DNA from 3 places in the Streptomyces castrisilvae genome. Region 2 is predicted to be linked to each of the others. Evidence: riboswitches for the same ligand, from Rfam matches in the RefSeq annotation. Region 2 holds a riboswitch; each other region holds the start of a gene.
The links. Region 2 has a riboswitch for cobalamin ahead of P8A18_RS31730 (CbtB domain-containing protein). Riboswitches for the same ligand answer to the same signal wherever they lie in the genome.

Region 1 (10,392 bases), 6.9 Mb from region 2:
CGCTCCCTGCGCCTGGCCGCCGGCATGGACTCCCGGGGATACGGCCGCGCCGGCACCGCGACCCGCCGCTCCCGGCGCGTCACCGCCACCCTCATGCTCCTCGGCATGTGCGGGCTGTGCGCCGGGGCCTACGGGCTCCTCGACGCGACCGCGCCCCGCTTCCTCGGCCTTCCGGCCATGGCGGCGGGGGCCGTGCTGTGCGTGGCCGGTCTGCGCATCGGCGGGCGCCGGGTCTCGCGCACCACCTACCGGCCCGACCCCTGGCGGCTGCCCGAGTGGGCCGTCGCCGGGGCCGGGACGCTCGCCGCCGTGCTGCTGTTCAGCAACATGGGCTACGACGCCGCCGAGCTCAACCCCTCCATCTACCCCCTCAGCTGGCCCACCCTGCCGCTGGTGCCGGCCTGCGCGATCCTGCTCGCCGGGACGGCCGGGGTCCTCGCACCACCACCGGCCGGGCCCCGCCCGGCCGTTCCCCGGCCGCGCGCCGAGAAAGCCGGAACCACGTGATCACCTTCGACCAGGTCACCGTCAGATACGAGGACACGGCCGAACCCGCCCTGCGCGAGGTCGACCTCACCATCGAGGAGGGCGAGCTCTGCCTCGTCGTCGGCCACACCGGAGTCGGCAAGTCCACACTCCTGGGAGCCGTCAACGGACTGGTGCCCCACTTCACCGGCGGCACCCTGCACGGCCGCGTCACCGTCGACGGCCGGGACACCGCCCACCACCCTCCCCGGGAACTCGCCGATGTGGTCGGTGTGGTCGGACAGGACCCGCTCGACGGATTCGTCACCGACACCGTCGAGGAAGAACTCGCCTACGCGATGGAGCAGTTGGCGACCCCGCCCGCCGTCATGCGCAAACGTGTGGAGGAGACCCTCGACCTGCTGGGCCTCGCCGACCTGCGCCACCGAGCCCTGCACGAACTGTCCGGCGGCCAGCAGCAGCGGGTGGCGATCGGCTCCGTCCTCACCGCGCACCCCCGCGTCCTCGTCCTGGACGAACCCACCTCCGCCCTGGACCCCACCGCCGCCGACGAGGTCCTCGCCGCCGTCACCCGCCTCGTCCACGACCTCGGCGTCACCGTCCTCATGGCCGAGCACCGCCTCGAACGCGTCGTCCAGTACGCCGACCGGGTCATCCACCTGCCCGGCGACGGCCGCGCCGTCCACGGCGCCCCCGGCGACATCCTGCGCACGTCGTCCATCGCCCCGCCCATCGTGGACCTGGCCCGCACCGCCGGCTGGGACCCGCTGCCGCTGTCCGTGCGCGACGCCCGCCGCGCCGCCACCCCGCTGCGCACCCGGCTCGGCGCGGCCGAGCCCGCCCCCGTCCGCCCGGCCCCGCCCGCCGGCGCCCCCGCCCTGCTGACCGCACGTGGGGTCACCGTCGCCTACCACGGCGTCCCCGCCGTCCGCGAGGCCGGCCTCGACCTGCGCGCCGGTGAGATCACGGCACTGATGGGCCGCAACGGCTCCGGGAAGTCCTCCCTGCTGTGGGCCCTCCAGGGCTCGGGACCGCGGAAGGCCGGCAGCGTACGCGTCACCTCGGACGGGACGGCACGCGACCCGCACACCCTGCCGGCGGCCGAGGCGCGGCGCCTCGTCGGACTCGTCCCGCAGACCCCCGCCGACCTGCTCTACCTGGAGAGCGTCGGGCAGGAACTCGGCCAGGCCGACAGCGAGTCGGCCGACGGGGACACGAGCCCCCGCGCACGGAGGATCCTCGACCGGCTGGTCCCGGGCATCGCCGGCACCACCCACCCCAGGGACCTGTCCGAGGGGCAGAAGCTGGCGCTCGTCCTCGCCATCCAGCTCGCCGCCACCCCGCGTGTCCTGCTGCTCGACGAGCCGACGCGCGGTCTGGACTACCGGGCCAAGGCGGAGCTCACCCGGATCGTCGCCGCCCTCGCGGCCGAGGGCCGCTCGGTCGTCATCTCCACCCATGACGTGGAGTTCGTCGCCCGCACCGCCGACCGGGTGGTCGTCATGGCCGAGGGCGACATCGTCGCGGACGGCCCCACCCGCGAAGTCATCGTCGCCTCCCCGGTGTTCGCACCGCAGACCGCCAAGATCCTCGCCCCGCTGCCCTTCCTCACCGTCGACCAGGTGACAGCGGCCCTGGACGCGTCCGAGGACGGGGACCGGACATGAGCAGCGCCACCACCGCGGCCATCCGGCTCACCCCCAGGGTCTCGCTGGTCATCGCCCTGGCCGCCTTCCTCGGCGTGGTGGCCTTCTTCTGGCCCTTCGTCGTCGCGCCCGGAAAGTTCGGATCGAACTACGCCCCGCCCCTCATCTTCGGCGTGCTGCTCGTCCTCGTCCTGTGCGTGGTGCTCTCCGAGATCGCCGAGGGCGGGATCAGCTCCAAGGTGCTGGCCATGCTCGGCGTCCTGTCCGCCGTCAACGCCGCCCTGCGCCCCCTCGGCGCCGGGACGGCCGGAATCGAAACGGTCTTCTTCGTCCTGGTCCTCGCCGGGCGCGTCTACGGCCCCGGCTTCGGCTTCACCCTCGGCTGCACCTCGCTGTTCACCTCCGCGCTGATCACGGGCGGTGTCGGACCGTGGATGCCCTACCAGATGTTCGGCTGCGCCTTCGTGGGCATGCTCGCCGGATTCCTGCCCCGCGCCACCGGCCGCCGCGAGGTGCTGCTGCTCGCCGGGTACGGATCGCTCTCCGGCTACCTCTTCGGCTTCCTGCTCAACCTGTCCTTCTGGCCGTTCTCCCTCGACCCGGACAGCTCCATCGCGTACCTGCCCGGACTGCCGTTCACTGAGCAGTGGCACCGCTACCTCGCGTTCGACCTCGCCACCTCGCTGGGCTGGGACACCGGGCGGGCCGTCACCAACTTCGTCTGCGTCATGCTGGCGGGCCCGGCCGTGCTCACCACCTTCCGGCGCGCCGCCCGCCGGGCCCGCTTCCGGGCCCCGGTCCGCTTCACCCCCGCCGGTCCCGGCTCCGCCGACGGCCGGGACACCTGAGCCGGGCTCGTACCCAGGTGCCCCGGCCGTCCGCTCAACCGGGCGTCAGGAGGCGGCCAGTTCGCCGCGGACGGTACGGGCCGCCGCCACCAGGTTCTCCAGCGACGCACGGGTCTCGGGCCAGGCGCGGGTCTTCAGGCCGCAGTCGGGATTGACCCACAGCCGCTCGGCGGGGATGGCCTTCAGGCCGGTACGCAGGAGCTGTGCGGCCTCCTCGGCGCTCGGCACGCGCGGGGAGTGGATGTCGTAGACGCCGGGCCCCGCCTCGCGCGGGTAGCCGTGTGCGGCGAGTTCGTGGGCGACCTGCATGTGGGAGCGGGCGGCCTCCAGGCTGATGACGTCGGCGTCGAGGTCGTCGATGGCCTGAACGATGTCGCCGAATTCGGCGTAGCACATGTGGGTGTGGATCTGGGTGTCCGGCCTCACCCCGCTCGTGGTGAGGCGGAACGACTCGGTGGCCCAGGCCAGATAGTCCGCGCGGCCGGCGGCCCGCAGCGGCAGGGTCTCGCGCAGGGCGGGCTCGTCCACCTGGATGACCGAGGTGCCGCCCGCCTCCAGGTCGTTGACCTCGTCGCGCAGGGCGAGGGCGACCTGGCGGGCGGTGTCGCCGAGCGGCTGGTCGTCGCGGACGAAGGACCAGGCGAGCATGGTGACCGGGCCGGTGAGCATGCCCTTGACCGGGCGGTCGGTGAGCGACTGGGCGTAGAAGGTCCAGCGCACCGTCATGGGCGCGGGGCGCGAGATGTCGCCCGCGAGGACGGGCGGGCGGACGTAGCGGGTGCCGTAGGACTGGACCCAGCCGTGCTGGGTGGCCAGGTAGCCGGTCAGCTGCTCGGCGAAGTACTGCACCATGTCGTTGCGTTCGGGCTCGCCGTGCACCAGGACGTCGATGCCGGTCTTCTCCTGGAAGGCGATGACCTCGCCGATCTCGGCCCGGATGCGTTCCTCGTAACCGGCGGTGCCGATGCGTCCGGCGCGCAGGTCGGCACGGGCGGTGCGCAGTTCGCCGGTCTGCGGGAAGGAGCCGATGGTCGTCGTCGGCAGCAGCGGCAGCCCGAGGTGGGCGCGCTGGGCGGCGGCGCGTTCGCCGTACGGCTGGGAGCGGCGGCCGTCCGCCTCGGTGACGGCGGCGGCCCTGGCCCGCACCGCCGGGTCCCGGGTGAGGGGGGAGCCGGCGCGGGAGGCGTGGGCGGCGCGATTGGCGGCGATCTCGGAGGCCACCGCCTCGGTGCCCAGGGCCAGCCCCTTCGCCAGGGTCACCACCTCGTCGGTCTTCTGCCGGGCGAAGGCGAGCCAGCGGAGGATCTCCGGGTCGATGTCCTTCTCCGGCGCGGTGTCCAGCGGGACGTGCAGCAGGGAGCAGGACGCGGCGACGTCGACCCGGCCGGCGAGACCGAGGAGCGTGGCGAGGGTCGCGAGGGACTTCTCGTAGTCGTTGATCCAGATGTTGCGGCCGTTGACGACGCCCGCGACGAGCCGCTTGCCGGGGAGCCCGCCGACGGCTGCGAGGTCCTCCAGGTTGGCCGCGGCGGCGCCGGTGAAGTCGAGCGCCAGACCCTCGACGGGGGCCTTCGCCAGGACCGGGAGCGCCTCGCCGAGCCGGTCGAAGTAGGAGGCGACGAGCAGCTGGGGCCGGTCGGTGAGGGCGCCGAGGCCGCGGTAGGCGCGGGCGGCGGCGTTCAGCTCGGCCGGGGTGCGGTCCTGGACGAGGGCGGGCTCGTCCAGCTGCACCCACCGCGCTCCGGCGGCGCGCAGGTCGGCGAGCACCTCCGCGTACACCGGGAGCAGCCGGTCGAGCAGGGTGAGCGGTTCGAAGCCGGCGGCCACCCCGGGGGCGGGCTTGGCCAGCAGGAGATAGGTGACGGGACCGACGAGCACGGGCCGGGCGGTGTGCCCGAGCGCGAGGGCCTCGGTCAGCTCGGTGACCTGCTTGGTGGAGTCGGCGCTGAAGACGGTGTCGGGGCCGAGCTCGGGGACCAGGTAGTGGTAGTTCGTGTCGAACCACTTGGTCATCTCCAGCGGGGCCACGTCCTGGGTCCCGCGCGCCATGGCGAAGTACCCGTCGAGCGCGTCGGACGCGACGGCCTCGCGGTGCCGGTCCGGGACGGCCCCGACCATGACGCTGGTGTCCAGGACGTGGTCGTAGTACGAGAAGTCACCGGTCGGCACCTCGTGGACGCCGGCGCCGGCCAGCTGCCGCCAGTTGGACCGGCGCAGCTCTGCCGCCGTCTCCCGGAGGGCGTCGGCGGTGACCCGGCCCTTCCAGTAACCCTCGATCGCCTTCTTCAGCTCCCGGTCCGGGCCCTGCCGGGGGTAGCCGTACACGGTGGCCTGCGCTGCCGCGGCTGCGGGCTTGGATGTCACGGAAATCTCCTTCGCGAGATGACTCCTGAACATCCCGGGACGGGACACGGACGCGAAGGGATGACGAACCGGACGGGCCCCTGGCACACACGGTGCGGGTTCTTCGTCAGGTACGCACGCCGACCCGCCCACGAGGTCACCGGGATTTCCGCGTACGAGGGGTCGTACGCGGGCAACGGGCAGGTCTTCGGACTCGCGGGCGCATCCGCCAGGGACGGATTCCTACTGGCCGTCGCTTCCCGGATCGGACGGATCCAGTGCGTATGACGGCGGTCGTTCCCACTCACCGCTGCGGGGCAGTCCCGGATTCCCACCGGGTTCCCTCTTACGACGCGCCTGTCTGGCGGACAGGGCGAACCAGCTGCGCCGCCAGCCTACGGGGTCGCGGACCGTGCGTGGCGCCCCGGCTCACATACCGGGACGGAAACCGCGCGGGAGGGGTGGGGCCGGGGTGTGGCCCTTCACGCGGCCCGGCCTCCTGCGCTAGGTTAAGTGAGGGTAGCCTAAGTTCCCAGTGCCCGACTGCCTGAACTCCGGGCGAAGGATGTCCGGTTGGCGGAAGAGGTGTCTGTGCCGCGCAAGTCGATGTTAGGTTAGCCTTGCCTGGGCTTTAGGGGGGACTTCGTGTGGGCGTGGAAGGTGAGGGGCGGTGGCCCGGCGGTCGAGGCCGTCCGCACGGCTGATCGTGACGCCGGCAGCCTCTGAACCCTGTGGGTCCCGAAGCGTGTGCCCCGAAGTCGCCGTCCGCCCGCCGTGAGCCGCTCCGCGCTCCCGGCGGGACGGGCCGCGCCCACCGCCACCGGCGAAAACCCTCTCCCCGCCCGGCCGTTCGCGTTGCCCGCCGCCGGGCCCGTACCCACCGCACCACCGCTCCGACCCACCCGTCGGTGCCCACCCCCCGAAGGAGTCGTCCGATGAGCCAGACCTTGTCGCCCGAGCGTGTCCGGGCCGACATCGCGGAACTGCTGGGCTGTGAGCCCGCCGAGATCGCACCCGAGGAGAATCTCGTCGACCTCGGGCTCGACTCGATGCGCATCATGGTCCTGGTCGAGCGCTGGCGGGCGGCAGGGGCGACCACGCTGGAGTTCCCCGACCTCTTCGAGCTGCCCGAACTCGGCCACTGGCAGGCGCTGCTGGCGGGTGAGGCAGCGTGAGCCGCACCGACCAGCGGGACCGGTACCTGGAGCGGATCGCCGAGGTGCGGGCCGGCCTGCACGCCGAGAAGGTCGGCTACCCGATCGGCATCCGGGAGGCCGAGGTCGTGCGTACGTCCACGGTCGGCACGGGGCTGCTGCGGGTGACCCTGGGCGGGGCGGGCACCGAGGGGTTCGAGGCCCACGCGCCCGACGAGCACGTCAAGCTGATCTTCCCGGAGGCGGACGGCACCCTGCGCCTGCCCGAGCGCAACGGGGCGATGCTGCGCTGGCCGAGGCCGGTGCCCACCTCGCGCGAGTACACCGTGCGCCGCTACGACCCCGCCACGGGCGAGCTCGACATCGACATCGCCGCACATGAGGGCGGTCTCGCCTCCGACTGGGCCCGCAAGGTGCAGCCCGGCGACACCATGCACATCGCGGGGCCGCCCGGCGGGCTGATCGTCCCGCACAGCTACGGCCGCTACCTGCTCGTCGGCGATCTCACCGCGCTGCCCGCCATCGCGCGGTGGCTGGAGGAACTGCCCCGGGCCGCCAGGGGCTGGGCGTTCATCGAAGTCGCGGACGCCGGCGAGGAGATCGGACTGACCGCGCCCGAGGGCGTCGAGGTGCAGTGGCTGCACCGCGACGGCCGCCCGGCCGGCTCCGGTGACGCGCTCTCGCGTGCCGCCATGGCGGTCACCGTGCCCGAGGGGGAGCGGGCGTATGTCTGGGTCGCGGGGGAGGCGGGGCAGATCAAGCCGCTGCGCCGCTGGGTCCGTGACGAACTGCGCCTGGAGAAGGCCGACTACGACATCACCGGCTACTGGAAGCGCGGCGTCGCGGACTTCGACGAGGACGACCACGACCACAGTCACAGTCACGACCACGACCACAGTCACGACCACTGAAAGAAACCGGCCGGACCGGGTGGTGGGCCACCCGCGAGTTGTCCTGCCGAAAGGCCATCAACTAAGGTGAGCCTTACCTAAGTAGCAAGGAGTTCGGAATGTCCATACGCAGATCGTCCGGTCTGGTCGGCGCCCTCGCGCTGGCCCTCGTTCTGGCCGGATGCGGGTCATCCTCCGACGGCGGGTCCGACTCCGCCTCGGAGAAGAGCAGGACCCGGGTGTTCACCGCGGACAACGGCAAGATCACCATCCCGGTGAACCCGAAGCGTGTGGTGGCCACCGGGTACGCCGTACCCGCCCTCATCGAGGCCGACGCACCGCTGGTCGGCATCTCCTCGTGGAAGCGCGGCGAGCCGATGATGACCAAGGAGGACCTCGCCACCTACAACAAGCTCACGAAGATCGCGGGTGAGCAGGCGGCCGAGACCAACTACGAGGCCGTCGCCGAGGCCGAGCCCGACCTGATCGTCATCGGTGTGCCGGCGCCCGTCCTCGGTGACATCGACATCAAGCGGCTGGAGTCCATCGCCCCCGTCGTCGCGATCGGCCCGAGCCTGCCGTCCGCCTGGCGCGACCTCTCGCGCAAGCAGGCCGACGCCGCGGGCGCCATCAAGCAGTTCGACGCCCAGAAGAAGACCTACGACACCAAGGCCGCCGAACTGGCCGCCAAGTACAAGGACGTGCTGCCGAAGCTCAACCTCGGCCACGTCGGCGCGTACGGTGACGCCGCCAAGGGCACCTTCCAGCGCGAGTTCGGCGGTTCGTGGGGCACCAACATCGCCCAGGACCTCGGCGCGAAGTACTACGGCAAGGTCAAGAAGGCCGGCTCCGGTTCGAGCGCGGTCAGCGAATACCCCTCCATCGAGGAGCTTCCCGACGCCTTCCGCGAGGCCGACGCCCTGACCTACTCTGTCGACGCCGACGGCAGCGTCCCGAAGTCCGTCCAGTACGTCCTGGACTCCAAGCTCTGGAAGAACCTGCCCGCCGTCAAGGCCGGCAAGACCTACCCGCTCCGTTACACCGAGGCCGCCACCTACGGCGAGGCCCTGATGACCCTGGACGCGATCGACAAGTCGCTCGCTCCGCTGCTGAACCGGTGACCGTCGCGGGCCGCGCGTCCAAGACGGCGGGAAACCGGCGGGCCGTCCCGCAGACCGCCCTGCTCGTCGGCGGACTGGTACTGCTGGCAGCTCTCGCCGTAATCAGCATGGGCGTCGGGGCCCGCCACGTCGCCCCCGGCGAAGTGGTACGCGCACTCTTCGACTACCGGGGCACCGACGACCACGTCATCGTCCGCGACGTGCGGGCACCGCGTGCGATGCTCGCCGTCGCCGTCGGTGCCGCGCTCGCCGTAGCGGGCGCGCTCATCCAGACGCTCGCCCGCAACCCGCTGGCCGAGCCCGGCATCCTCGGGGTCACCGCGGGCGCCGGGTTCGCCGTCACCATCGGCTCCGCGCTCGGCATGGCCGGCGGCCAGGCGGGCGAACTGGGCTTCGCGATCACCGGTTCCGTGATCGCGGCGCTCATGGTCGCCGCGGTCGGCCGCCGCTCGCCCCTGCGCCTCGTACTCACGGGGGTGGCGCTGACCGCGGTGCTGAACGGCGTCGCCCTCGGCATGCGGCTGATGCTCCCCGACGTCTTCGACGTCTACCGGTTCTGGTCGGTGGGAACACTCGCCGGACGCGAACAGGCCTCCCTGGCCCTTCCGCTGACCGCGATAGCCGTCTCGCTGGCCGGTGCGCTGCTGCTGAGCCGGGCACTGAACGCCCTGACGCTCGGCGAGAACGTGGCACACACCCTCGGGGCCAACGTCGGCCGGGTACGCGTCGCCACCCTCGTCCTCATCACCGTGCTCAGCGGTGCGGCGACGGCGGTGGCGGGGCCGATCCTCTTCGTCGGGCTCATCGTGCCGCACCTGGTACGCAGACCCGCCGCCGGATCGGTGCCCTGGCTGATCGCCTACACCATGGTGCTCGGCCCGGTCCTGCTGCTCATCGCCGACATGGCCTCCCGCGTGCTGCTGCCCACCGGCGAGGTGCCGGTGGCCATCGTGACCGCGTTCCTCGGCGGCCCCATGCTGATCTGGGCGGTCCGTCGCTACGGGGCGGGGTCACTGTGAACGTGCTGAAATTCCACGTGGAACGCCGCACGGCGGTGCTCGTCGTCGTGCTCGTCGCCCTGATGCTCGGCCTCGGCCTGCTCGGACTGTGCTACGGGGCGTCATGGTCCTCGCCCAGCCGGGTGTTCGCCGTCCTCACCGGCTCCGAGCACTCCGTGGTGATCCGGGACTGGCGGCTGCCGCGGGTGCTGGCCGGCCTGGTCTTCGGCGCCGCGCTCGGCGTCGCGGGCGCCATCTTCCAGAACCTCACCCGCAACCCCATGGGCAGCCCCGACGTCATCGGCCTGGACGCCGGCGCCTACACGGGCGCCCTGGTCGCCATCACCGTACTGTCGGGCACCTCCGCACAGCTCGCCGTCGGCTCCGTGCTCGGCGGCCTGATCGTCGCTGCCGCCATCTACCTGCTGTCGCTCGAACACGGCTTCTCGGGACTGCGGCTGGTCGTCATCGGTATCGCCATCAACGCGATGGTGACCGCGATCAACTCGTGGATCGTGCTGCGCGCCGAGCTGGAGGTGGCGATCGCCGCCGTCGGCTGGAGCGCGGGCTCGCTCAACGGCGTGGGCTGGGACGACCTCGGCATCCCGTTCACCGTGATCGCCGTCCTGCTGATGCTCATGACCACCCGGGCCCACGCCATGCACCAGGCGGCGCTCGGGGACCCGATCGCCGTCACGACCGGCGTCGGACTCGACCGGCTGCGGCTGCTGATGGTCCTGGTCGGCGTCGGCTGCACCGCCACGGTGACCGCCGTGGCCGGACCCATCGCCTTCATCGCGCTGGCCGCCCCGCAGATCGGCCGCCGGCTCGCGGGCGCCGCCGGAGTACCCCTGCTCCCCGCCGCACTGACCGGGGCGGTGCTCCTCCAGGGCGCCGACCTGCTGG
Region 2 (10,392 bases):
CCCAAGAGATAAAACGCCAGTTCGACAGAGGAGGCGGAGCAGGAGGTAGAAGCGTTTCCGCAGGACCGAAGAGACGCACGGCCGGTGTCACGCGCAGCCGTCGAACAGCACCTCTCGATCTGGCAGGAACTGGCAGCTCCAACGCGGCTTATGGGGGGGGCGTCGGACCGCCCCGAAGGCGGTGAGCCTTCTCCGACCTGACGCAGGTTCTGGACGGAAGACACTGAAATAGCGCGGACGCTGGGTCGGAAAAGGCTCAGCGAATACCCCCGAGAATTCCGGGTCATCGGCAGGTGCAGATGACTCTTTCTTGGAGGCTGCGAGCAGACATCGGCCGTCAGGCCGGAAACCACCTCGCCTGAGCAGCCACATCGGCAAGATACATCGTGGCAACACGGCCGCCAGATGTAGCTGCCGCATCCACAATCGACATCGGATAATCAAATGGAGAGCTGAGGATGGTGGCAGCGACCTCCGAGGGAAAGACGACTCTGGTGGCGTTAATTTCGCTCTTGGGGCCAAGCGCCTTGAATGTCTGGAGCACGGAGAAGTCGAAGTTGCGATGATCATTGAGTGTGCGGGCCATAAGCGGCATGTGTACCGGCCAGGCGGCGGCAGAGAATAGGGCCATATCTGTCAAGGTCTCAGTGGAGAGACCAGGAATGTCGCGCCCCTCGAATGGCACCCGATCAGGTCGGTGTGCGTAGTGGGATATAGCGACGGCCATAGCGGGGGAGAGTGCGGCTGCCGCTAGCAACGTATCGTGGCTCAAGGGCCGGGCGATGGTGAGGCCTATACGACTGGAGCTCATCAGGAGAGCCTGCCGCATGTTCTCGGGCAGAGCGTTGAGGGTGGCGTTCATGAGCGGCAGGTACTGGTTGACCACATGCTCCTCGGCGACCGCGAACAGGCCGAGCAGCCATGTTGCACGCGTCAGCGGATCGGAATGGGCGCCGTGTTGTTCGCTCCACCAGGAGGCATCGGTGCGGTTGCGCCGGAGTTCGGCCAGGAGACGGCCGTGGTCGAGGGCCGGCCCCAGAGGTTGCGAGCCGGGGGTGAGATCCCCACCCGTGGTGTAGTTCGCTGCAGCAGCGCCGATCACCGTGATTTCTGCGGCCAGCCATGAGGGGCCGAAGAGAGTGGTGAGGACGCGTGCGGTATTGCTCCAGGGAGAGGTAGTGCGGCTCTGACCCTTCTGAAATTTCAGTGCGGTCTGAAGGCCGGCGAAGCGCGGATCGCGTTCTTTGAGGCGCTTGAATCCCCTTTGGCGCTGCTGGGCGTCAACGTCCGCAGCCAGATGGCCAACGACCGCGAGCAGGTGGGCAGCAGCATTGTCCGCCATTCTGAGGAAGTTCTGCGGCCGAAGTACGCGCATCAAGCTGGCGGCGAAGGTTGAAGCGGAACACGGCAGATCACTTGCATGCCCGTTGAGCACGGCCTGGATCATGCGATGTTCCTGCTGGGAACCTGGAGCGGGTGTCAGGCCGGCATCGAGGGCAGCAGCAGCCGCGAGGTCATCGGCAAGGGCGAGACGGGTGGTCTCTTGTGGCGTGAGTCGGCCGGCGCTGTGAAAGGCGATGCCTGTCCGCAGCCATGCGGTCTCGTGGCCGCTTCCCATGGCACGCTGCATGTGGGGGTGCCACCACTCGTAGAAGGCATCTGCGTCGTCAAGAAGGTAGACGGCAAGATCCAGCCGCTCCGGGGTGGCCTGCGATGCGGGGGCCTCGCTGACGAGGTCGAGGAGTTTGTCGGCAAGGTACTTTGCGCCGCGGTCGAGTGTGGGGACGGGAAGATCGTCCTGTTGCGTCAGGGCTTCGTGGATGAAACGGACGCTTAGGTCATCCAGGAACATGTCCGCGGCCCGGTTCTGGGTCTTGGACCGGCCGCTGAAAACCCCGTCGGCCAGGAGTACCCAGGCAGAAAGCCGTAGCTGTCTCGGCCGGGCGCCTTCGTCGCGCTCTTCTTCCAAGGCTTCCACCAGCCCAGCGAGCTCGTTGGGCCGTGCGAAGCCGGCGAAGAAGCGGCTGGTGTTCAGCCAGTAGCTCCGGCGTACGAGGTGACGCAGGATCTCGGAGCGGTCGAAGGTACGATCGTCGGCGCCGGCGAACTCGTACATGTAGCGCGCGGCGAAGTACTCGCGCAGAGGCTGAACGTCAAACTCGAAGGTTCCTTGCGTCTTGCTTGCCAGTGCCCACACGCGGTCGGTGACGCCGGTGAAGAGGTCGTCAACGAGGGTGATGTTCTTGTCCACGCTGAAGAGGTAGTTCAGGATCAGGCGCTTCAGCTCCCGGATGGGCAGCTGGCCGTTGCCGCTTTCCTTCTCCGCATCAGCTTGCAGCTGCCACCCGAGGAAGGCGGTCACTTCCTCAAGGTCGGTGCGGTGTTCGTTCACCGCCGGTGTCTTCGCGGCTTCCCGGTCGAGGAACGTCTCCATGTACGAGGTGTAGAGGTCGGTTCGGTTAGCCGGGACCGAATTGTCACGCTTGTACATCAGGGAGAGCAGGATCGTCAGCTGCATGGGGTTGTTGGCGAGCTGAGCGATATGCGGTTCGGCCGAGCGCTGATGGAAAATGCGCTCCAGATTACGGTGTTCTTTCTCCGAGATGGACCTGGCATCCACCCACTTGTGCAGATAGGTGGTACGCAGACTGTCACTGAGCCGGTCCAGGGCGATCATTTCGAAGCGGTCGGGGGTGGGCTCGGCCAGGCCGCCAACATTGGGACGGGTGGTGACGACCAGCTGTGCGTCGAAGGCGGTACGCAGCCGGGCGGTGAAGCGATCGATCTCCTCGACGACACGTTCGCGGGTCTGCGCCCGTGCTACTTCGTCCAGACCGTCCAGGACGATGAGTACGGGCAGGCGCTCGAGAATACCGGCGACCTCGACCGCTGTCGCCGACAGACCGCCGCTATGAACCGTGAGCACGTGTGCGAGAAACTCCTCCAGAGTCCCCTCGCGGCGGAGCGTCGCGCGAGGCTTTTGGACGGCGGTATCGAAAGGATCTATCCCCGCGAGCCAGGCCGCGTAGTCGTGCAAGTCCACCCGCAAAGGCAGACGCGGGTCCCCGCCTGGCTCCCTGGCGGCTGGTGCGCCATTCGGGATTGCTTCCCCCAGGTAGGCGGCACGATGGAGCTGGCACACGTACTGTCCGAGGGTGGACTTGCCCTGCCCGGGCTCACCTCTGATCAAGGTGAATGGCTGACGTGTGTTCATTAAGGTAGCTTGCAGCTCCGCCCAGGCCGGCGCTGTCGGGCTGCACGGATATGCGACCAACGATGTTGTTGGGCACTGCCACACGGACGGCTTCGACGTCGATGAACAGGTCTTCCAGGCGGTGTGAGGTGAGTTCCACCTGCTTGAACTTGACCTTCGCATCGTCTTCCTACTGCGTGGCGATCACGTTCATAGCGAGCTTGCGAAGCGCGTGATCGTGCGCCTGCGCTTTCGCACCATGGATGAGGTAGTGGACCAGGTCATGACCGGCCAGCATGTCGGAGTAAGCCCATTTGAGCGCGTCGGGGGCCGCATCCACGCGCGCGTCGATATCGGCACGCCACCACACGTGGATAGGAATACCCAAGTCTTCTGCGTGCTTGTCGAGAAGATCGTCCAGCCTGTCCATTGATCCGCGTTTCGGCACGGCTGTCCCGGTGACCGAGGTCATCAGATAGTAGGCCCTAGCGCCTTCCCTGACGAGCCGTCGAATGTTGTCGGCTTCGCCCGCGATTGCTTCGTTCAGCCAGGCCGCCGGCTTCTGCTGCGCCTTGCTGGTCCACTTCACCTGGTAGACGACCAGCTTTCCGTCCACCTCACGGGTGGCATCACGTCCCCCGTCGGAGTGTCCGACCGGATAGCAGCGCGTCTCAGGAAAGTTGTGAGCCAGCAGCGCATTGCACAGTCGCTGAAACGTCTTCTCATCGAGCCGCTCGTACAGGTAGCGCCCGTCGGCCTGCACTGCCCCACTCATACGCCCAGCCCCTGTTCTACGGCTCTGATCAGCACATCCAGCAGCACATCCAGCCTAGGCGACGCCGCTGACACAGTGAGCCCCTTCCATCTTGATCAGGTGGCGACTTCTAGAGCGACGACGGCACGGAGGACGGCAGTGATCCGGGTGGTGCTGCAGGGGGAGCTTCCGTAGTAGACGCCAGCCGCGCAGGATCTTGCCTCGGCACGGGACGCCAACAGCAGGTCGTGCGCCTTGATCCGCCTCTTTCCGCCCAGAACTTGATGTCGTTGGCGGCGAGAACGGCGGGAATGTGGTGGGTCCGGTCCGCGGTCAGATCGCGCACGTCTCCTGGTAGCGCGTCCAAGGCCCAGATCAGGCGACCGGCGGGATCCGCGAGGACCTGCACGTTCATCCTGTGGTGCTTCTTCTCCGAGCAGTACGGCCTGTCGGCGGCATTGCGGTCGATCGGCAACACGGCGGCGCCGGGACAAGTTCGTCACCGAGGCCATGGGCGACCGCACGAGCCCACACAGAGACGGGCGGGGGGCGAGGGCCAGCGTGAGAGCCCTCTCAACTCACAGAATCGCTGGGAGGAGTCAACACGGCGCTTACGGGGCGGCCCTCAAGGTGGCTGGGCTTGCTCTCCCTCTGCTGCCCCAGCTCCCGGCCGGCCCCCGCCGCCGCCAGCGCCGTGCTCGACTTCTCCATGCACAACCGCGTCAGGGTTTCGGTGAGGTTTCCCCGCGCACCCGAACCGGGTTCCTCACGCCGCCTCCTGGGCGCGCACCGTGGCAACTATGACAGCCCGAGGAGCAAGCGCCTGACATTGCTGGGCCGCAGCCACGCTCACCGGGGAGCGCCCAGAGCTAGCACCCCGGTCGGCGATCGGTCTCAACTGACACCTCATCAGGAAAGTCAGCATTAAGTCAGCATCCGTCCTGGCAGACGCGGAAACACGCTGGCACAGATGAGATAGCGCCGCCCAGCCCCAAGCGCCGCCCAGAGCGGTCTCGGCCTTGCTTGCACGCCTACCCCCACACGGCTCACCTCCGAAAAGGAAGCCACACTCCGCGCAAGCGAAGAACCGCAGATCAGCGCACCCGCCCCCGCGGCTTCAACGGCACATCGGGCAGGGCGGGAGCCTGGAGGGGCGGGCCGTCGTAGCCGTGGACCGTGCCGAAGCGGTTGCCGTTCATCCAGTCCTCGCGGGCCCGCGCGATCTCGTCCTGGGTCCTGCCCACGAAGTTCCACCACATGATCAGCTCCTCCTCGAAGGGCTCGCCGCCCAGGAGCATCACGGCGGCGTCGGACTCGGCGCGCAGCGGGAGTTCCGTGCGTCCGCAGCCGAGGTAGAGCATCGAGCCGGGCAGCACCGGGACGCCGTCGACCTCGGTCTCGCCGGACATCGACAGCACGGCGTACTCGAAGTCGGGGTCCAGCGGCAGACGGGCCTCGGTGCCCCGGTTCAGAGTGAGGTCGGCGCCGACGATGGGGGTGTAGGCCGTGCCGGGCGAGACGGCGCCGTCCAGTTCGCCGAGGATGACGGTGGCTGTGAGGCCCGGGGCGGTGACGGTGGGCAGGTCGCTGTGGTGCTGGAAGTGCGGCTCGACCGAGCGGTGCGCGTCGGGCAGCGCCACCCAGAGCTGGGCGCCGTGCAGCAGGGCGGCGTGCTGCTTGGGGCTCTCCTCGGAGTGGCTGATCGCCCGGCCGGAGGTCATCAGGCCGAGTTCGCGCGGGCGCACCGTCTGGAGGCTGCCGAGGCTGTCACGGTGCAGAACCTCGCCCTCGTGCAGCCAGCTGACGGTCTGGAGGCCCATGTGGGGGTGGGGCGGCACCTGCATGCCGGGTTCGTCGGCGATGTCGTCGGGGCCGTAGTGGTCGACGAAGGCCCAGGCCCCGACCATGCGGCGCCCCAGGTTGGGCAGCAGTCTGCGGACCTCGGTGGACTCGCCGAGGCGCACATGGCGCGGGGCGAGGAGTTCACGTACCGGTTCGGCGACGACGAAGCCCCGTCCTCCGCAGACGGAGGGGACGGCCTGGCGATCGAGATTGCTCATGGCCCTCAACCTATTCCGCCCCGGGTGGGCGCGGGTGATACCCACGCCGAAGAAGTAGTGGAATGTTCAACGACCTGCGGGTGTTGTGTGGACCGTACCGAGCACCTGCGGGAACGGCCCGGGGGGCCGGCCTGCGACCGCTCGACCGAGGAGGGCACATGAGCGACAGCTACTACGAGTTCGGCACCGCCGCCGAGCGCTGGGAGCGAGCGGGGTTCTTCTTCGACGCGAAGGAGTACATGACCGCCGCCCGCATCCTGGGCGGCCTAGTCGCGGAGGTTCCGGAGCAGGTCGCGCCCCGGCTGCTGCTGGCGCGGGCCTACTACCACTCCGCACGCCTCGCGCGGGCCGAGACGGAGCTGCGGGCGGTGCTGGAGCGCGACCCCGTGGAGCACTACGCGCGGCTGATGCTCGGCCGCACGCTGGAGCGGCAGGGGCGCCAGGCCGAGGCGGACACGCAGTTGCGGCTGGCCGCCGCGCTGTCCGGCGACTTCGGACCGGGCGGGGACGCGTAGTCGCAGATAACGGTGGTCATGGGCTACGGCTCCGGACACGTGGCCGCGGGTGTCGCGGCCACTGGCCCGGACCATGTAGCCGCGGGTATCCCGGCCACTCGCCCGGACATGCAGCCGCGGATATCCCGGCCACTCGCCCGGACCATGTAGCCGCGGATATCCCGGCCACTCGCCCGGACATGCAGCCGCGGATATCCCGGCCACTCGCCCGTACGCGTAGTCCTCGGTGGGCGCGGTCATGGCCGGGGCGCGTAGTCGCCGGTAGCGGCCGCTATATTCGCGTGCCCGGTCCCAACCGCCCGTGATAGTCCACATGTCCATGGACGACGATCTCGGAACCTCCCGTCTGCTGTTGCACGCGATGAGCGTCACCGACGCCGAACACGTGGTCGCCGGTAGCGCTCCCGCAGGCGTGCGCTGGGCCCTCGGCTACCCCTCTCCCGGTGACAAGGGGGCAGCCATGCGCTTCCTCACCACGTGCGAGGGGGTCGGCGACCCCAGCCCGTTCGGCTTGTACGAGATACGGCTGCGCGAGGACGGTGCGGTCATCGGCGGGGTCGGGTTCCACCGGGCGCCGGACGAGCGGGGAAGCGTCACCATCGGCTACGGGCTCGTGGAGTCGGCGCGCGGCAAGGGGTACGCCTCCGAGGCGCTCCGGGCACTGCTCCGGTTCGCCCGGGACCAGGGTGTCGCCCAGGTGCTCGGGGACGCCGACGCCGACAACATCGCTTCTCAGCGCGTCATGGCGGCGGCAGGCATGCGCCTGGTGGCCGAGGACGCGTCGGTGAAGTACTACCTCGTCGACTGGGGTGACGACGACGGGGATGAGTGAACGGGCGGAGCCCGCCGGATCGGTCCGGCGGGCTCCGCCCGTCGCGCGTGTGGGTAACGGCAGAGGGGCGAGGCTCATCCCACAGCCGTGGCCGCCCGGCCACGGGCGCCGGGCAGTGCCTCGGCCCTCGGCGCCAGCAGCCGTTCGGTGAGGTGGCCGAAGAGAAGGCCGAACGTGGTCCAGAGGGTGACCTGCACCGCGAGGGTGGCCAGCCGGAACTGCCACAGCAGCGTGGCCGGGAAGTCCGCGCCGACCTCGTTGAACGACGGCAGGAACACATAGGCGAGGGCGATCAGCAGCACATAGCCGGCTGCCGCCACGACCGTCGCGTTCCAGTTGCCCAGGCGGGGCGCGAGCCGCTTGCCGATGATGACCGCGGCGACGGCGAGCAGCACACTGAGGGCGACCATGAGGAAGAACAGCACGGTGCGTTTGCCGATGGTGTCGGGGTTGCCGACGGCCGGCGGGTTGGCCGGGTACTTCAGGAACGGCACGATGTACACGCTCAGCAGGGCCGCACCCGCGATCAGCGCGGCCGTGGCCCGCGGGCCGAACCGGCCCATCCGGCCGAGGGCGTAGCAGAAGACGAGCGCGGCGATGCCGCCGATGGCCACGCCGAACACGAGTACACCGGTGGCCAGGCCCGCGGTGGACTGCATGCTCCGGCTGACGAGTTCCTCGGCGGCGCCGTGGTCGTGGCCGTGGCCGCTGTGGGCGGCCTCTTCGAGCGCGATGGCGGCGTCCACCCGGGACTCGCCGAGGAAGTACGCGACGAGCATCGCGAGCGCACCCGCGACCAGTCCGGCCAGCATGCCGCGGACCAGCAGGGCTCTGACAGATATGGAGTTCATGAGGGATTCCCCTGGATCAGCAGGCAGGTCAGTGGCAGGGGAAACCGAGGAGGTGGCGGCCGTCGTGGACCCACTCGTGCACGCCTTCGCCCGAGATGACGGCCGTGGCACCCTGCTCGGCGCCGACGAAGTAGAGCAGGACCAGCATGAGAATGCCGAAGAAGACCGCCCAAGGGGCAAGGGCCTTCAGGGAGATGGGGGTGATGGCGGATGCGCCGGTGGCGGGGGCAGCAGTCTGCGCCATGGCAGAACCTCCTGTGGGAACACGCGTCCCGATCGTGGTGCCTGAGACGAAGGTGCTGGGTCTGACTTCCCGCGGGCGTGCGGGTACACAGTGGCGCGACCGTGCCGGATTCTCACCGGACTTCCGTCACACCCTCGTCATGTCGCCGAGACCATACCCCCTGGACACGGACGTCCGCCATGGCCCGTCCGGACCGCCCGAAGGCCCCGGATGCCATGGTGTGCTTGGCCGTGTGGCCACTGTTCGGGGAGTTGAGGGCGGGTATGACGGTACGGGTGATGTTGATCTCACCGGCGATGAACGCGGCGCTGCGCGAGGCCCGGTTCGCCGGTGACTCCGCGCTCGACGCCTCCGGCGTCGAGGCGGCGCGGCTCGCCGCCCCTCAGGTGCCCGCCGCGGACCGCGCCGTGCACGGGCCGTCCCAGCGGTGCGCCCTGACCGCCGAGGCCCTCAGGCTCCGGTCGGACGGCGAACCCGCCCTGGCCGAATGGGCGTTGGGGCGGTGGGCGGGTGCCCGGCTGGACGCGGTGAGTACGCGCGAACCGGAAGCGGTGGCGGCCTGGCTGGCGGACCCCGCCGCCGCCCCGCACGGCGGCGAGTCGTTGCTCGGCCTGTGCGCCAGAGCGGGCGCCTGGCTCGACTCACTGCACGACGGCGGCGGGAGCGGCGACGGGGGCGGGGGAGGCGACGGCCGGGTGCTGGCCGTCGCCGAGCCGTCCCTGGTGCGGGCGGCGCTGGTCCACGCGCTGGCACTGCCGCCCCAGGCGTTCTGGCGGCTCGATGTCGCCCCGTTGACCCTGACGGAACTCAGCGGCCGCTCGGGGCGGTGGAACCTGCGCTGCGGCCGGCCGCTCGCACCGGAGCGGGCCGGCTGACACACGACACGCCTCACGCGGCTCGTCAGCCCCGGTAGGTCTCCAGCAGCCGGAGCCAGACCTCGCTGATCGTCGGGTAGGCCGGCACCGCGTGCCAGAGCCGGGCGATGGGGATCTCGCCCACGACGGCCGTCGTCGCCGAGTGGAGGAGTTCACCGATGCCGGGGCCGACGAACGTGACGCCCAGCAGGACTTCGCGGTCGAGGTCCACGATCATGCGGGCGCGGCCCCGGTAGCCGTCCGCGTAGAGCCCGGCCCCGGCCACGGACCCGAGGTCGAAGTCGACGGCACGGACCCGGTGACCGGCCTCTTCCGCCTCGGCCAGGGTGAGGCCCACCGAGGCGGCCTCCGGGTCGGTGAAGACGACCTGCGGGACGGCCGCGTGGTCGGCGGTCGCCGCGTGGGCGCCCCAGCGGCCGGTGTCCAGCGGCGTCCCCTGGGCGCGGGCGGCGATCGCGGCGCCCGCGATGCGTGCCTGGTATTTGCCCTGGTGGGTCAGGAGCGCCCGGTGGTTCACGTCGCCGACCGCGTAGAGCCAGTCCGTGTCCTCGACCAGGCAGCTGTCGTCCACGGTGAGCCACGAGCCGGGTTCCAGGCCGACCGTCTCCAGGCCGAGGTCGTCGGTGCGCGGGGCGCGGCCGGTGGCGAAGAGGACCTCGTCGGCCTCGACGCTCTCGCCGTTGTCGAGTCCCACGGTGACCGGACCGTCCGGGCCCGCACGGCGGACGGAGGTGGCCGACACGCCCGTACGGATGTCGGCGCCGGCCTCGGTCAGCGCCTCCGCGACCAGCTCGCCCGCGAATGGCTCCATTCGGGGGAGCAGCCCCTTGCCGCGCACCAGCATGGTCACCTCGGAGCCGAGGGCGGCCCACACCGTCGCCATCTCCACGCCGACGACTCCCCCGCCGACGACGACGAGCCGGCCGGGCACCGCCTTGGCGCTCGTCGCCTCACGGCTGGTCCAGGGGCGGGCGTCCTCGACCCCGGGCAGGCCGGGGACCACGGCCCGGGTGCCCGTGCAGACGGCGACGGCGTGCCGGGCGGTGAGGCGGTGTTCCGTGCCGTCGG
Region 3 (10,392 bases), 2.0 Mb from region 2:
TGTCGGTTCCGACGGCGTACGCCTCGCTGGCCCGCCCGGACTACGCGGTGGTGCGCGGGCAGGACGCCGAGGGCAACCCGGTCAGGGTGCGCGGCACCGGTTACTTCGCGCGCTGCCTCCAGCACGAGACGGACCACCTGTACGGCTACCTGTACATCGACCGGCTCTCCAAGCGGGACCGCAAGGACGCGCTGCGGCAGATGGCGGAGAACACCCCGCGCTACGAGGTCGTCCCGAACGACTGACCCGGCTCCACGCGCGGCCGCGCGGGCCCGTCCCGGTACGCCGGGGCGGGCCCGCGCGTCGTTACCGGACGGTCAACTGTGGTTTCTACACGCGTAGTTGACGCGCGTGGACTCGTCCGCCAGGCTCATGGCCCACAACCTTCACAGTGGTAGGGAGATCCCGTGATCGGACGTTCCGCACGACTGCTGCTCAGCCTTGTCATGGCCATGGCGTTCGGGTTGGGTGGTGCCGTGGTCACCGCCGGGACCGCGCACGCCGACGGCTGCTACACCTGGACCCGCACCCTGAAGTCCGGCGCCACCGGCAACGACGTCACCCAGCTCCAGATCCGGGTCGCCGGATACCCCGGGTACAACTCCGTCCTCGCCATCGACGGCTCGTACGGGCCCGCCACCACCGCGGCTGTGAAGCGCTTCCAGGCCGCCTACGGACTGGCCGCCGACGGTGTCGCCGGCCCCGCCACCCAGGCCAAGCTGTACGCCCTCCAGGACAACGACTGCACCCCGGCGCACTTCACCTACACCGAGATGAACCACTGCAACAGCACGTGGGCCAGCGGTGCCGTCTCGGCGGCCACGGCGAAGCACAACGCGCTGACCACCATGTGGAAACTGGAGGCGCTGCGCCACGCACTCGGTGACCGTCCGATCCGCGTCAACAGCGGATTCCGCTCGAAGAGCTGCAACAGCGCGGTCGGCGGTGCGTCGAACAGCCGCCACATGTACGGAGACGCGGCCGACCTCGGCGGGATCGCCTTCTGCACCCTCGCCAAGGAGGCCCGCTACCACGGGTTCAACGGGATCCTCGGCCCGGGCTACCCGGGCCACAGTGACCATGTCCACGTGAACCAGGGCCCCAGCCACTTCTGGTCGGCGTCCAGCTGCGGTATCTGACACAGGTGGGGCCCGCCGGAATCCGGCGGGCCCCAAAGCCGTGCCCGCGCGGTCAGGCGGTCCTAGGGCCTGTCTTCAAACTGCCGTCTGCCGGGCGACGCCATGCACGCACTCTCGCCGCACCGGTCCCAGACCCCGGTACGTCCAGTACAGGGGCCTGGGGCCGGCACGCCGAGGGGTGGGGTCTCCCCTGTTCGAGCGAAGCCGAGAACTTGGGGAAGCACCTGACGCCGCCCGGCCGCCCTTCGGGCGACGACGGCAGTTTGAAGACAGGCCCTAGCCCGCAGGCGCGTCCCGTCCGTCGTCTGCACCGCGGCGCCGTCCGACGGCCGCTCCGTCAGCCGCAGCTGCGAGATGGCGTTGCGCAGGACCAGCGCACCGGCCCCGGTGTCCAGCTGCCAGCGCTGCGTACGGACGTCGGCCGAGCAGGTTTCGAGCGACAGCTCGGCCCCCACCTCCAGCGGGGCCCCCAGATACGTCCTGCCGCGCACCGCGTCCAGGCACAGGCCGTCCGCCGAGCGGACCGTGTAGTAGCCGTCGGCGGTCGCGGTGAGCGTCCAGACCGCCTTCGAGCCCCGGACCAGCGAGACCCCGGAGCCCGCGGCCGGCGCCAGCGCCTTCGCGCCGGACGCCAGCCGGTAGCCGCCGTCGGCGAGCGGGGCGCGGTCGGTGTTCTCCCAGCCGGGGGCGTGGCCGACGCGGCGGGCCAGCGCCTCGAAACCGGCGTACGTTTCGCTGGGCTTCGGGCCGCCCCAGGTGGCCTGGGCGATGAAACGCAGCGGCATGAAGACCTTCGCCTCGACCTCGTTCTCGGTCTCGGCCGCCGCGGTGTCCGGCCACAGGCTGATCTTCGCGCCGGTCAGGTTCGCCGCCGTGGCGGGCAGCGTCTGGCCCTCGAAGCGCAGGGGCGTCCAGTCGCTCTCGTACAGCTGCCGGGTCTGCGTGGTGTAGCCGCCGCGCACCAGGTACAGCGCGTACGCGGAGTTCATCACCGGGCGGCCCTCGGCGAGCAGGGCGGACGGCTGCTGGATGTCGCCGCCGCCGAGCCAGTGCTCGACGGTGATGTCACGGTCCAGCGGGACGAGCGCGTTGCGGCCCATCAGCCCGTCGTTCCAGATCCGCAGCGAGCGGCCCCGGGCCTTCACATGGGCGTTGACCTGGTTGATGAAGTCCACGAACAGATCGTCGGGGGTGGCCGTCGCACCGAACTTCTCCGCCGCTGCCGCCTGGAGCTGCGGGTAGTCTGGGTATGAGGAGCCGATCATGTACTCGTCGGCGCCCATGTGCCAGGCGCGGGTGTCCCACACCTCCAGGGCCTCGTCCACCATCGAGGTGTAGTACGCCAGCGCCTCGGGCCGTGAGATGTCCAGCCGGGGCGGGGAGGCGACGCCGTCGACGTCCTTGAGCTGGAGTTCGGGGTGGTTCTCCAGATAGGTGTCCATGTGGCCGGGGGAGTTGATCTCCGGGACCAGCTCGATGTGGTACTTCTTCGCCATCGCGGTCAGCGAGCGGATCTGCGGCTTGGTGTAGTACCCCCAGAACGCCGACTTCGGGTCGGTGTCGCTCCGGACCTTCGCCTCGATCCACAGCTGGTTGAGCTTCTGGGACGCCATGTCCTTCATCAGCCGCTCGAACCAGGGGAGCGAGACGTTGATGTAGCAGGCGCACACCCCGACCCCGCGCTCGCGGTACGCGGGCACGTCGGTCGCCGAACCGCGCGCGGCCCGGCCGTCGTCGTTCAGCAGCTGCAACACCGTGCGCGACCCGTAGAACACGCCCGTGGAGGTGGCCGCGGTGACCGTGAGCCGGTCGCCCACGTCGAGCCGGTAGCCCTCCGCCCCCAGCGAGCCCTTCAGCGACGGGTCCTGGCGCAGCACGATGTCGCCGGAGCGCGCCTTGCCCCGGGACACCGGCGCCTTCCCCGCCAGCTCACCCGCGAACCGGGCCGCGTCGGCCGCCGTACGTCCCTCGCGCACCCCGTCCAGCACGATCCGGGCCCGGTGGGTGAGGACGAACTCCTCCTTGCCCGGCTGCCACTGCCGCAGCGAGGGCAGCACCTCGGGCGGTGCCGCCGCGGCCGTCCCCTCCTGGGCCGAGGCGCTCTGCCAGGGCAGCAGGGTGGCGGCGAGCGCGGCCACCACGGCTCCGATGGTCCTTCGTCTTGCCTTGCGCATGTCCATGGGGCCGACCCTGGCGCGGCCGCGCGGGCCCGGTCCATGGACATGCGCCGCGATCGGTTGGACGAATCGCACGGGGCGGGTCAGGCGACCTCGGTGACCGCGGACGGCCCCCGGAACGTGCGGCGGTACGCGTGGGGCGTGGTGCCGAGGGAGCGCACGAACTGGTGGCGCAGGGCCGCGGCGTTCCCGAAGCCGGCCTGCCCGGCGATCGTGTCCATCGTCTCGTCGGACGTCTCCAGCAGGTGCTGGGCCAGCAGGACCCGCTGGCGCAGCAGCCAGCGGTACGGCGTGGTGCCGGTCTCCTGCTGGAAGCGGCGGGCGAAGGTGCGCGGCGACATGTGCGCCTGCGCGGCGAGCTGTTCGACGGTCATCTCCCGGTCGAGGTGGCGCTCCATCCAGGCGAGCGTGTCGCCCACGGTGTCGCAGCGGGTGCGGGGCAGCGGGCGCTCGATGTACTGCGCCTGCCCGCCGTCCCGGTGCGGCGGCACCACCATCCGGCGGGCGATGGTGTTGGCCGCGGCCGGACCGTACGCCTGGCGGACCAGGTGCAGGCAGGCGTCGATCCCCGCCGCCGTCCCCGCCGACGTGATGACCGGGCCCGCGTCCACGTACAGCACGTCCGGCTCCACACAGGCGCGCGGGAAGCGGCGGGCCAGTTCGTCGGTGTGGCGCCAGTGCGTGGTGCAGCGGCGGCCGTCGAGCAGACCGGCCGCGCCGAGCACGTACGCCCCCGAGCACACGCTCAGCACCCTGGCCCCCCGGGCCACGGCCCGGCGCAGCGCGTCCAGGACCTCCTCGGGGTACTCCCGGTCCATGAAGTGGCTGCCGGCCGGGACCGCGATGAGGTCGGCCTCCTCCAGGCGGTCGAGGCCGTGCGGGGTGCTGATGGTGAAACCGGCGTGGGTCTCCAGTACCGGGCCCTCCGCGGAGACCACGGCGAAATCGAGCACGGGCAGCCCCTCGTCACTGCGGTCGAGCCCGAACACCTCGCTCAGGACACCCAGTTCGAAGGGATGGACCTCGTCGAGCAGCAGAACGGCGACATTCTTCAGCATGACCCCAGTGTGGCAGTAATTCGAGGTTCTACGACAGTCCTGCCACTGACGCGATCGTCCGTGACCGACGACAGTAGAGGCATGAACACATTCCTGAACTACCTGGGCATAGCCGTTCTTTTCGCACTCGTCCTGCTGCCGGCGCTGCTCGGCGTCGTCCGCGAGCGCCGCATCGACCGCGAGCTGCGCGAAGCGGAACGGGACCGGAGCACGCGCCCACCGCGAACGGCGGACGCCGCACGGCCGGTGAGGGCCGCACGGCGTCCGTACGTCAGGAGCTGGGCGAGGATCTAGTGCGCCTCCCGGCAAGCTTCGCCCCGTCGCGGCACTAGAAGTCGTCGTCGAAGCCGACTGTGCCCTCGACGGCCACCTGGTAGGCGGAGGGGCGCCGCTCGAAGAAGTTCGTCAGCTCCTGCACCCCCTGGAGCTCCATGAACGAGAACGGGTTCTGCGAGCCGTACATCGCGGGGAAGCCCAGCCGGGTGAGCCGCTGGTCGGCGACGCACTCCAGGTACTCGCGCATCGACTCGGTGTTCATGCCGGGCAGGCCCTCGCCGCACAGGTCGCGGCCGAACTGCAACTCCGCCTCGACGGCCTCCTTCAGCATGTCGGTGACCTGCTGCTCCAGGGCGTCGTCGAAGAGTTCGGGCTCCTCCTTGCGGACCGTGTCCACGACCTCGAACGCGAAGTTCATGTGCATGGTCTCGTCGCGGAAGACCCAGTTGGTCCCCGTGGCGAGGCCGTGCAGCAGACCGCGCGAGCGGAACCAGTAGACGTACGCGAAGGCGCCGTAGAAGAACAGCCCCTCAATGCACGCCGCGAAGCAGATCAGGTTCAGCAGGAAGCGGCGGCGGTCGGCCTTCGTCTCCAGCCGGTCGATCGACTCGACCGAGTCCATCCACTTGAAGCAGAACTGCGCCTTCTCGCGGATCGAGGGAATGTTCTCGACCGCCGCGAACGCCGCCGCCCGGTCGTCCGGGTCGGGCAGGTACGTGTCCAGCAGCGTCAGATAGAACTGGACGTGCACGGCCTCCTCGAACAGCTGGCGCGACAGGTAGAGCCGCGCCTCCGGGGAGTTGATGTGCTTGTACAGCGTCAGCACGAGGTTGTTGGCGACGATCGAGTCACCGGTCGCGAAGAACGCCACCAGCCGGCCGATCAGGTGCTGCTCGGCGGGCGACATCTTGGCCAGGTCCGCCACGTCGGAGTGGAGGTCGACCTCCTCCACGTGCCAGGTGTTCTTGATCGCGTCCCGGTAGCGCTCGTAGAAGTCCGGGTAGCGCATGGGCCGCAGGGTCAGTTCGAAGCCCGGGTCGAGCAGGTGCTTCGTGTCGTTCGAACTCATTACTGGCAGGCCTCGCAGGACTCGGGGTTTTCCAGGGAGCAGGCGATGGCGTCCGCGTCGGGCGCCTGTGCCTGCTGTACGGGAATGGGGGCGGCGTCCGCGGCCCGGCCGGACGCGGCGCGGGCGATGCGCGTCGCAGGGCGCGAACGCAGGTAGTACGTCGTCTTCAGCCCCTGCTTCCAGGCGTACGCGTACATCGAGGAGAGCTTGCCGATCGTCGGCGTCTCCAGGAACAGGTTCAGCGACTGGCTCTGGTCGAGGAACGGCGTACGGGCCGCCGCCATGTCGATCAGTCCGCGCTGCGGGATCTCCCACGCGGTGCGGTACAGCGCCCGCACGTCCGCGGGGATCCACGCGAAGCCCTGCACCGAGCCGCTCGCCTCGCGCAGCGCCTCCCGGGTCCGCGCGTCCCACACGCCGAGCCGCTTCAGCTCGTCCACCAGATAGCCGTTGACCTGGAGGAACTCACCGCTCAGCGTCTCGCGCTTGAAGAGGTTGGAGACCTGGGGCTCGATGCACTCGTAGACCCCCGCGATCGAGGCGATCGTCGCGGTCGGGGCGATCGCCAGGAGCAGCGAGTTGCGCATCCCGGTCTTCGCGATCCGGGCGCGCAGGGCGTCCCAGCGCTCCGGCCAGTTCGGCTCGGTGTCGTAGTGGTCCGGGTGCAGCACCCCGCGCGCGGCCCGGGTCTCGGACCAGGCGGGGAGGGGGCCCGACCTCTCGGCGAGGTCGCAGGACGCCTCGTAGGCGGCGAGCATGACGCGCTCGGCGATCTTCGTGGAGAGCGCGCGGGCCTCGGGGGAGTCGAACGGCAGCCGCAGCTGGAAGAAGACGTCCTGGAGGCCCATGGCGCCCAGGCCCACCGGCCGCCAGCGGGCGTTGGAACGGCCGGCCTGCTCGGTCGGGTAGAAGTTGATGTCCACGACCCGGTCGAGGAAGGTCACGGCGGTGCGCACGGTGGCGTCCAGACGCTCCCAGTCGATCGTGCCCTCGGTGACGAACGCGCCGAGATTGACCGAGCCGAGGTTGCAGACGGCCGTCTCGCCGTCGTCGGTGACCTCCAGGATCTCGGTGCACAGGTTCGAGGAGTGCACGACGCGGCCCGGCTCGGCGGTCTGGTTCGCGGTCCGGTTGGAGGCGTCCTTGAACGTCATCCAGCCCTGGCCGGTCTGCGCGAGGGTCCGCATCATCCGGCCGTACAGCTCACGGGCCGGCATGGTCTTGCGGGCCAGGCCCTTCGCCTCGGCCGCCCGGTAGGCGGCGTCGAAGTCGTCGCCCCACAGGTCGGTCAGCTCGGGCACGTCCGCCGGGGAGAACAGCGACCAGGTGGAGTCCGCGTCGACCCGGCGCATGAACTCGTCCGGGATCCAGTGCGCCAGGTTCAGGTTGTGCGTACGCCGCTGGTCCTCGCCCGTGTTGTCGCGCAGTTCGAGGAACTCCTCGATGTCCGCGTGCCAGGTCTCCAGGTAGACGGCGGCCGCGCCCTTGCGCCGGCCGCCCTGGTTGACGGCGGCGACGGAGGCGTCGAGCGTCTTCAGGAACGGCACGATGCCGTTGGAGTGCCCGTTGGTGCCGCGGATCAGCGAACCGCGGGCGCGGATGCGGGAGTAGGAGAGGCCGATGCCCCCCGCGTGCTTCGACAGGCGCGCCACCTGGTGGTAGCGGTCGTAGATCGAGTCCAGCTCGTCCAGCGGCGAGTCCAGCAGATAGCAGGAGGACATCTGCGGGTGGCGGGTGCCGGAGTTGAAGAGCGTGGGGGAGGAGGGCAGGTAGTCCAGCCGGCTCATCAGCCCGTACAGCGAGGCGACCTCGTCGAGCGCGCGCTCGGAGTTGTCCTCGGCGAGCCCGGCGGCGACCCGGAGCATGAAGTGCTGCGGCGTCTCGATGACCTGGCGGGTGTGCGGGTGGCGCAGCAGGTAGCGGCTGTGCAGGGTGCGCAGCCCGAAGTAGCCGAAGCGGTCGTCGGCGCCGTCGGTGAGGGACCGCTCCACCAGCGCGTCCAGGGCCGCGGCGTGCAGCGTCACGAACTCGGCGGTGCGGTCCGCGATCAGGCCCTCGCGGTGCCCCACGGCGACCGAGGCGGAGAACGACGTCGAGCCCTGCCCGGCGGCCTCGTCCGCGATGGAGCGGGTGAGGAGGCGGGCGGCGAGCCGGGAGTAGGCGGGGTCCTCGGAGATGAGGCCCGCGGCGGCCTCGGTGGCCAGCGAGCGCAGCTCCGCCTCGTCCGACCGGGCGTTGCGGCCGCGCAGGGCCGCGGCGGCGACGCGCCCCGGGTCGGTGTCGGGCAGATCGGCGGTGAGGTCGGTCAGGGTCCGCAGCAGTGCGGTGCCTGGCCCGTCGCTCATGGTCCCCGTTGATTCGGCCGCTGAGACCGGATCGGCTGGCGCGATGGTCACGTGGTGCTCTCCCTCGCTCGGCTCTGGGCCGGCGGAGGGCGGGGCAGCCGGGCGGGCGCGGGCCCGGTCGGGGCAGCACTCCGTGCGGCGTCCACCGGCCCATCCACGAGGCCCGGACGTCTGGGCACCCGGTTCGGTCGAGCCGGATGCGCTGTCGGCAGGTCCTCGGACTTACGGGTGCGCAAAAGCACACCGAACACACCGTTGCGGGACAGTTCCGGATTCGCACCGGATTTCCCTGCGGCGACAGCGAGCACGAGCATACATGTGGGGGCCGCCGGATGAGGCGGCCCCCACATGTTGTGTCGCGTGACGTAAAACTGTGCGGTCAGTGACCGCCCGGCGCCCCGGCCGTGGCCGGCGGGAGCTCCGCCTTCACGCCCGGGTCGCCCGCGTCCGCGGTGTAGTCGCCCGGAGCGGTCTCGTCCTCCCCGGCGGGCGCCTTCACGGCGTTCAGGACGAAGGTCAGCACCACGGTGACGACGACGTTGAGCACGAAGGCCGTGAGGCCGATGTAGCCGATCTCACCGAGACCCGGGATCTCCTTGGAGGACCCGCCGAAGTGCTTCTGGGTGGGGCTCGCGACCCCGTAGGCGGCGGCCGTTCCGTAGATCATGCCGACCGCCCAGCCGGCGAGCAGCGCCCAGCGGTGGAACCAGCGGGTGAACAGACCGCCGACCAGGGCCGGCATCGTCTGGAGGATCCAGATCCCGCCGAGCAGCTGGAAGTTGATCGCGACGGTCTTGTCCATGGTCAGGACGAAGGCGAGCGCGCCGACCTTGACCAGCAGCGAGACCATCTTGGAGACCTTGGTCTCCTGCTCGGGGGTCGCGTCGGGCTTCAGGAAGTCCTTGTAGATGTTGCGGGTGAAGAGATTCGCCGCGGCGATCGACATGATCGCGGCCGGCACCAGCGCGCCGATGCCGATGGCGGCGAACGCCACGCCCGCGAACCAGTCGGGGAACATGTTCTCGAACAGCTGCGGGATGGCCAGCTGGCCGTTGTCCACCTTGACGCCGGCGGCGATCGCCATGAAGCCGAGCAGCGCGAGCAGGCCCAGCATCAGCGAGTACAGCGGCAGGATCGTGGTGTTGCGGCGGATCACCTCACGGCTGCGGCTGGAGAGGGTCGCCGTGATGGAGTGCGGGTACATGAAGAGCGCCAGCGCGGAGCCGAGCGCCAGGGTGGCGTAACCCCAGTGGCCCGCCGCGCCCGGGGCGAGCGCGCCGGTCGGCTTCCCGCCGGGCGGCCCGGCGAACTTGTCCTGGGCGGCGGCGAAGATGTCGTCGAAGCCGCCGAGCTTGATCGGGATGTAGATGATCGCCACGGCGATGACCAGGTAGATCAGCCCGTCCTTGACGAACGCGATCAGCGCCGGCGCGCGCAGCCCGGAGGAGTACGTGTACGCGGCGAGGACCGCGAACGCGATCAGCAGCGGCAGGTCCTTGACGAACCAGTTGGTGTTCTCGCCGCCGCCGACGCCCATCACGTCCAGCACCGCCTGGATGCCGACGAGCTGGAGCGCGATGTAGGGCATCGTGGCGAGGATGCCGGTGACGGCGACCGCCAGCGAGAGCCCCTTCGAGCCGAAGCGGCCGCGGACGAAGTCCGAGGTGGTGACGTAGCCGTGCTTGTGCGAGACCGACCACAGGCGCGGCAGGAAAGTGAAGATCAGCGGGTACACCAGGATGGTGTAGGGGACCGCGAAGAAGCCGGCCGCGCCCGCCGCGTAGATCGCCGCCGGGACGGCGACGAAGGTGTACGCGGTGTAGAGGTCGCCGCCGAGCAGGAACCAGGTGACCCAGGTGCCGAACGACCGTCCGCCCAGGCCCCATTCGTCGAGACTTGCCTCGTTCTCGGCCTTGCGCCAGCGGGCGGCCATGAAGCCGATGACCGTGACGGCCAGGAAGAAGAAGATGAAGACGCCGAGCGCGACGCCGTTCACGCCGTCCTTCATGCCGACGCACCCCCCTTGCGGGCGCGCTGGTCACGCTGCCACAGCTTGTACGCGATCATGGTGAGGGCGGTCGAGATCAGCACCCACAGCATCTGGTACCAGTAGAAGAACGGAATGCCGATGAAGGTCGGGTCGATCTTCGCGTACGAACTCACCCAGAGCATCGCCACGAACGGCGCGATGAGACAGAGCGCGATGACCACCCTCATCGGTGTGACCGTGGGTGGCTTTTCTTCTGGTTCTTCCGGCATGGCGGCGACTCCGTCCCCTCGCTGATCACCTGGTGCAACGCGCACGAAATCTAAGGGAGGGTTCTGGCC

Region 1: it holds a riboswitch for cobalamin, as region 2 does, so the genes downstream of both, metE (5-methyltetrahydropteroyltriglutamate--homocysteine S-methyltransferase) here and P8A18_RS31730 (CbtB domain-containing protein) in region 2, are expected to answer to the same signal.
Region 3: it holds a riboswitch for cobalamin, as region 2 does, so the genes downstream of both, P8A18_RS23395 (ribonucleoside-diphosphate reductase subunit alpha) here and P8A18_RS31730 (CbtB domain-containing protein) in region 2, are expected to answer to the same signal.

The regions. Positions count from the first base shown of each region.
Region 1 is NZ_CP120997.1:432,248-442,639, reverse strand. It holds gene P8A18_RS01700 (CbiQ family ECF transporter T component) at 1-507, shown strand, start outside; gene P8A18_RS01695 (ABC transporter ATP-binding protein) at 504-2,153, shown strand; gene P8A18_RS01690 (ECF transporter S component family protein) at 2,150-2,980, shown strand; gene metE (5-methyltetrahydropteroyltriglutamate--homocysteine S-methyltransferase) at 3,026-5,344, opposite strand; cobalamin riboswitch at 5,506-5,721, opposite strand; gene P8A18_RS01680 (phosphopantetheine-binding protein) at 6,259-6,498, shown strand; gene P8A18_RS01675 (siderophore-interacting protein) at 6,495-7,388, shown strand; gene P8A18_RS01670 (ABC transporter substrate-binding protein) at 7,487-8,488, shown strand; gene P8A18_RS01665 (FecCD family ABC transporter permease) at 8,485-9,507, shown strand; gene P8A18_RS01660 (FecCD family ABC transporter permease) at 9,504-10,392, shown strand, end outside.
Region 2 is NZ_CP120997.1:7,332,615-7,343,006, reverse strand. It holds gene P8A18_RS31765 (NACHT domain-containing protein) at 338-3,043, opposite strand; gene P8A18_RS31760 (hypothetical protein) at 3,177-3,353, opposite strand; gene P8A18_RS31755 (hypothetical protein) at 3,384-3,956, opposite strand; partial or broken gene P8A18_RS34470 (IS5/IS1182 family transposase) at 4,064-4,425, opposite strand; gene P8A18_RS31750 (pirin family protein) at 5,042-6,007, opposite strand; gene P8A18_RS31745 (tetratricopeptide repeat protein) at 6,166-6,522, shown strand; gene P8A18_RS31740 (GNAT family N-acetyltransferase) at 6,836-7,354, shown strand; gene P8A18_RS31735 (CbtA family protein) at 7,429-8,205, opposite strand; gene P8A18_RS31730 (CbtB domain-containing protein) at 8,234-8,449, opposite strand; adenosylcobalamin (AdoCbl) riboswitch at 8,452-8,600, opposite strand; gene P8A18_RS31725 (histidine phosphatase family protein) at 8,713-9,324, shown strand; gene P8A18_RS31720 (dihydrolipoyl dehydrogenase family protein) at 9,350-10,392, opposite strand, start outside.
Region 3 is NZ_CP120997.1:5,337,495-5,347,886, forward strand. It holds gene def (peptide deformylase) at 1-245, shown strand, start outside; gene P8A18_RS23370 (D-Ala-D-Ala carboxypeptidase family metallohydrolase) at 408-1,139, shown strand; gene P8A18_RS23375 (glycoside hydrolase family 20 protein) at 1,202-3,319, opposite strand; gene P8A18_RS23380 (GlxA family transcriptional regulator) at 3,400-4,374, opposite strand; gene P8A18_RS23385 (hypothetical protein) at 4,456-4,668, shown strand; gene P8A18_RS23390 (ribonucleotide-diphosphate reductase subunit beta) at 4,703-5,719, opposite strand; gene P8A18_RS23395 (ribonucleoside-diphosphate reductase subunit alpha) at 5,719-8,115, opposite strand; adenosylcobalamin-variant (AdoCbl-variant) riboswitch at 8,267-8,365, opposite strand; gene mctP (monocarboxylate uptake permease MctP) at 8,444-10,072, opposite strand; gene P8A18_RS23405 (DUF3311 domain-containing protein) at 10,069-10,281, opposite strand.